Labrenzia sp. PHM005: one gene and its partner. The main gene of each other region encodes a partner of the protein of the gene in region 2 in a complex. Links are inferred from orthologs where the notes say so. Each region holds a gene or a part of one and is shown on either strand. Other genes may lie near its edges.

The links.
Region 1: the proteins of FJ695_RS26700 (region 2) and FJ695_RS25215 are in contact, whole or in part, in a solved structure (PDB 1A0O), measured with the Escherichia coli proteins. The link is inferred for Labrenzia sp. PHM005 from one-to-one orthologs.

The regions. Positions count from the first base shown.
Region 1 is NZ_CP041191.1:5,572,262-5,575,239, reverse strand. Bases 5-2,954 are described here. They hold FJ695_RS25215 (chemotaxis protein CheA), read left to right. Parts: upstream 5-343; coding sequence 344-2,566; downstream 2,567-2,954. Other genes in these bases: FJ695_RS25210 (chemotaxis protein CheW), read left to right, coding at 2,587-2,954; FJ695_RS25220 (response regulator), read left to right, coding at 5-323. In the rest of the region: more of FJ695_RS25220, read left to right, coding at 1-4; more of FJ695_RS25210, read left to right, coding at 2,955-2,978. UniProt on the Escherichia coli protein: Involved in the transmission of sensory signals from the chemoreceptors to the flagellar motors. CheA is autophosphorylated; it can transfer its phosphate group to either CheB or CheY.
Region 2 is NZ_CP041191.1:5,894,581-5,897,396, forward strand. Bases 2-2,789 are described here. They hold FJ695_RS26700 (response regulator), read right to left. Parts: upstream 1,694-2,789; coding sequence 1,310-1,693; downstream 2-1,309. Other genes in these bases: FJ695_RS26695 (chemotaxis protein), read right to left, coding at 436-1,137; FJ695_RS26705 (MaoC family dehydratase), read left to right, coding at 1,945-2,391; FJ695_RS26710 (bifunctional riboflavin kinase/FAD synthetase), read left to right, coding at 2,535-2,789. In the rest of the region: more of FJ695_RS26710, read left to right, coding at 2,790-2,816. UniProt on the Escherichia coli protein: Involved in the transmission of sensory signals from the chemoreceptors to the flagellar motors.

The sequences.
Region 1 (2,978 bases), 320 kb from region 2 along the record:
ACATGGTTCGCTTCACATTGAAAGGTGCTGGTTTTGATGTCGTCGAAGCAGAAGACGGTGTTCAAGCACTGTCCGTCCTCGAGAAGGACAAGGTCGACCTCATTATTACAGACATCAACATGCCGAATATGGATGGCGTAACGCTCGTAAAACGGGTCCGGGGTGGGGGCGGTAGCCACCGTGCTGTCCCCATTCTCGTCCTGACCACCGAAGGAGGCGACGCAAAAAAAGCTGATGGCAAAGCTGCTGGCGCCACCGGCTGGATAGTCAAACCTTTCACGCCGGACAAACTCGTCCAGGTTGTGAACAAAGTCTGCCCCTAAAAACTTACGGATAAGGTTTCATGTCTGGCCAATCTTTCGGCAATGACGAACTCGCGCAGTTCAAGAGAACATTCTTTGAAGAATGTACGGAGTTGCTTGCAGATCTGGATGAGCGGCTTGCGCTCATGCAGGAAGAGGTGGCCGACAGCGAAGCCTTGAACGCCATTTTTCGTGCGGTCCATTCTATAAAGGCAGGTGCAGGGGCCTTTGGCTTCATGCAGCTGGTCGAATTCGCTCATAGATATGAAGCATTGCTGGACCATCTGCGTGATGGCGCAATTCCACAGACCAAACATGTAGCAGATGTTCTGATCCGGGCGGGCGATATCCTGGCGGCTATGGTCGAGGCGGCGCAAGGCGAAGTGGCACTGGATGCCAGCTACGGTGCGGACGTTAGAGCGGACCTCGATCAGATCCTGTCCGAGATTCAGGGTGGTGGAGACACTGAAACAAACGCGCATCAAGAGACGGCACCTGAACAATCGGGAGGTTCCGGGTCTCGCCAGACATTCTCTATCGAGTTTCGTCCGCACTCGGTGCTCTTTCGTCACGGAAACGACCCGCTTTTATTGATCCGCGAGTTGAAGCGGCTGGGCGATGCAGTGGTCACCTGTGACTATTCCCAACTGCCGCACCTGACGTCTCTGGAGCCGGAAGATTCTTACCTCTCTTGGTCGATTCTGCTCGCCACTGATCATGGCGAGGACGAAATCCGTGAGGTTTTTGAATTCGTCGAAGACGACTGTGATTTGAAAGTCACGGTTGTGGCGCAAGCTGAAGCGGTTGACGCGGATGTGGAAACTGCGCCAGTTCAGGATCAGAGCGGGCAAGAGGCAGCGGTGCAACAGAAACCGGACGCGCCGGAGCCTGTCGAACCCGCTGCAATTTCACAACAGTCGAGTACGGCTCCAAAGGCTCCAGCGGAAGCTGGGTCCAAACAAGCTGCTGCGCAAGGCGGCATGTCGTCAATCCGGGTGGACTTGGAACGTGTCGACCGGCTGGTGAATGTCGTTGGAGAGCTGGTGATTATGCAATCCATGCAAGCTCAGCAGGCCAGTGACGGACGACCGGGCACAACTGGGATGAGCCTACAGGGCCACGAGGAGATGGCCCGTGTTATTCGCGAGCTTCAAGAATGCGTCATGGCGATCCGTATGCAACCAGTTAAATCTGTGTTCGCCCGCATGCCACGATTGGTCAGGGAAGTTTCCGGCAAGCTGGGCAAACAGATTCGTCTGATCACGGAGGGGGAGCAGACCGAAGTCGATAAGACGGTTATCGAGGAACTGGCCGATCCGCTAACGCACATGATCCGCAATGCGATCGATCATGGGATTGAAGATCCGGACGTTCGGGTCGAGAACGGCAAGAAACCTCTTGGAACGATCAAGCTCTCCGCGCGTCACGCTGGTGGCAACATCATCATTCAAGTGACCGATAACGGAAAGGGTATCAACCGGGATACTTTGCTCAAGAAGGCCGTGGAGAAGGGGATTGTCCCATCAGACGCAAAGCTGTCCGATGAAGAAATTGACGATCTTATTTTTGCCCCGGGTTTTTCAACGGCGCAATCTGTCACCGATGTATCTGGACGTGGTGTCGGGATGGATGTTGTCCGCCGGAATATCAACAATCTCGGTGGTCGTATTTCTGTGCAGTCTTCTTTCGGCAAAGGAACCCGTTTTACGCTGACCATTCCTCTGACGCTTGCCGTTCTGGACGGAATGCTGGTTGCATTGGGTGCCGAGACATACATCTTGCCACTAACAAGCATCGTGGAAAGTTTCAGGCCAACCACAGAGCAGTTCCGTGCGTTGGCAGGTGGTGGTGAAGTGGTTGCCATGCGAGGCGAATACATTCGCCTGATCCGTATCCACCAGCTGTTCAATGTACCCGATGCCATCAGTGATCCATGCAAGGGGTTGGTGGTCGTCACCGAAACCGCAAATGGCGGCAAGGTTGCCTTGCTGATTGATGAACTGATCGGTCAGCAGCAGGTTGTGATCAAAAGTATCCAAGAGAATTTCGATCCGGTGCCCGGGGTTTCTGGGGCCACAATTCTGGGCAATGGGCGGGTCGCACTGATCCTCGACATTGAACAGTTGAAGATGCTGCAGGTTCCTGCGCACCGGGAAGTGGTGGCAGCTCGAACAAAACTATCGGAAGACCTCGGCTCGTCGCCGTCTTCTCCGGCAGTACCATTGACCAACTCGGACGGCTCTCAATCGCCGGCCACAGTGTGACTAAATACGGGGAAAAAAGGATGAGCGAACAGGCAGACAATGTCCCCATGAATGATGCGGCGGGGGATGCCGCACCGGTACACCAAGGGGAATTGCATCAGTTTATCAGCTTCCGGGTCGGTGATGAGGAATTCGCCATCGACATCATGGCTGTGCGGGAAATCAAGGGGTGGACGCAAACGGCGCCATTGCCCAATCAGCCGGACTACAATCTCGGGGTGCTGAACCTCCGTGGTACGATTGTACCCACCTTTGATCTGCGGTGCCGGTTCGGCCTGGGGCGCACTGAGACCACACCTTTTCACGTCGTCATTATCGTCACAGTAAAAGAGCGCACCATGGGTCTGCTCGTCGATGCAGTCTCCGACATTTTGACCGTGAACGAAGATCAGATCCGTCCTGTCCCGGACAT
Region 2 (2,816 bases):
CCTAACTCAGTCTGAACTTCATGGGACTACGAATGATGAGTTACAAAACTGCCGCAGACTGTGCCCGCCCGCAACAAAAGATCAGAAACGTTAGGACGTCTCGTTGGTTGCTTTGTGCCGTTTTGTAAGAACTGCAGTAGCCCGTCTAGCCAACTTAACGGCACCATTGCTGCAGTTGGTTCAATCTGCAACACATGTTCGCCTCCCGCCCATTTCGGGAATGCGCCACACCTAGAACTAATGTCTCAAAGTCGCCTAAGGCCCATAGTCGCGTCGTGCCAGTTATCAGCAACAATGCCCGCCCAGCCAAGGCACCGTCACATGCACTCTTGGTCTTCATGCGACTGGCGCCCCACTTGCCCCAGCAATCTTCTATCGAAAACGCAAAAAAGGCCGCCCAATGGAGCGGCCTTTTCAAATTCTGTTTTAAAACAATCAGTCGAACAGCTTGTCGATATCGGCCTGGGAATCGCCCAGAAGGGCATCGATATCGTTCTGCGACACGCCTTCGCCGCTGTGCTGCGGGCCGTGCAGGATCAATTCGCGCTTGCGGCGGTCTTCTTCGCTTTCGTTCATCTCGGCTTCAAAATCGGCCGGAATGCGCAAGTGTTCGATGAAAGACGACACCCGCTCATCGATGTAACGCAGCGTGCTGACGACTTTCGAAATCCGCTGACCAGTGATGTCCTGGAAGGTGCAGGCCTCAAAAATGCCGATCATCTTGTTGCTGACAAGATCCTGATAGGCGTCTGTGTCGCTCGGATCGGCCGCCATGATTTCTTCGGCTGCTTCCATAATGGTGTTGGTCGCGTTTTCGGTTGCCTCCACGATGGCATCGAGTTCGCGTCCTGCATCGGGGATTTTATTGCCGGTCATATCATTGGCACGAAGCGCGGAAATCTCCTGCTTCATGCGGGTGATTTCTTTGGCGATCATGGTCAGCTCTTCCGTGACCGCTGGCTGAACCGTCGACAGGAAGTCATGCATCGACCCGGACATCACCTCTGCCAGATGCATCACATCTGTTAGAGAGACCTCCCCTTCCCGAGTCTTGTTTTGTTCCAGGAAATCAATGATCCGCGCGACATTTTCTTGTTTTATTTTGGCCATGAGATCGAGCCTTTCAGTGGTGTCCATTCCTACCGCCGCCTCCAAGCAGCAAGTGCTGTCCCGCTCTTAAGACCGGCGGTAAAACACTCTTGGCACGATTGCCGGCCGCAGCCTGCCTGCCCAGCAGAACTGCTCCGCGTAAATCGGATACCGGCACGGGCGGAGAAAGAGACACATGTCTGCCTCCGCCTTGCCATTCTTAGTCGGAGAAGACAGCCTCGATCTTGCCTTTCAACGTCTGCGCATTGAAGGGCTTCACGATGTAATTGTTCACGCCAGCTTTTTTCGCAGCGATCACGTTTTCCGTTTTGGATTCAGCCGTCACCATGATGAACGGTGTTTTGCTCAAAGAACCATCCGCACGAACCTGCTTGAGCAGTTCGTAACCGGTCATCGGTTCCATGTTCCAGTCCGAAATCACAAGACCGTACCGGCGCTGCTTCATTTTTTCCAGGGCTTCGGTGCCGTCCGCAGCATCGTCAATGTCTTCGAAACCGAGCTGTTTCAGAAGGTTGCGAATGATGCGAATCATCGTCTTGTAGTCATCGACCACGAGGACCGGCATCTGAAGATCAAGGGCCATTGTCTACTCCATACTGTCAGTTTGCGCGGCCCCTGGCCGTGGGCCGATGGACGCGTTATGACTTTGAAGGAGAGCAACACATTTCTCTGTGTCCTCACCTCCCCACACTCAAGGCAATTTAAGGGGAGCAACTGAAAAGACCGTTAATAACAGAGACTTTTTTTCTTCACCGAAAGCCTAATTGTCAGAAAACCCCGCCCCGCTTAGCGTCCGGCTTGCCAAAAAACCGGAAACATAAGGCGCGAAAAACCATGTTGGAACTGCAAAAACTCTGTTTCGAAGACTTGACGGTCGGTATGACGGAAGAACTCGTAAAACATGTCAGTTCTTCAGATGTTGTCGGCTTTGCCGAAGTCTCCGGTGACCGGAACCCGATCCATCTGTCGGAACACTTTGCCGCGCGCACCCCATTCAAGACCCGGATCGCGCACGGGCTTTATACCGCAAGCCTGATTTCCGCGGTTTTGGGAACGCGCCTGCCAGGACCTGGCGCCATTTATCTGTCTCAAACCTTGAATTTCAAAGCCCCCGTTAAGATCGGCGACGATGTCACAGTCACCGTCAAGGTGGAAGAACTGATGGACCGCGGCAACCGGGCCCGGCTCTCTTGCGTCTGCAGTGTTGAAGACACAGTCGTCCTGGAAGGCGAAGCCCTGGTGAAGGTGCCAAGCCGGTCAGAGGACCGTTCCAGGCTCTAAAAGAAATCCTCATTAGATCTGCTTGACCTTTTTGAGCGTTGGCGGCACGTTCCACGCGGCCCGGAAACCTTCTCCGGGTTTCATTCTGTCCGTTCCGGAACGCCAGCTTTTAAGAAATGCCACCTTGCGCGAAGGTCAGCCGTATGAGCCGCACATCATCTCCTGAGTTCAAAATCGCCGAGTCGCTCGAGGCTTTTCCGAGCGCTCTAAAAGGCGGGATTGTTGCGATCGGCAATTTTGATGGCGTGCACCGGGGCCACCGGGCGGTTCTGGACGCCGCCCTCGGTTTGGGCCACGGCACCCATCACCCGGTGTTTGCGATGAGCTTCGAACCGCATCCGCGGACCGTCTTTAATCCGAGCAAACCGGTGTTCCGCCTGACACCGGCGGTTCAAAAAACGGACATGCTGCGGGTCTGCGGCCTG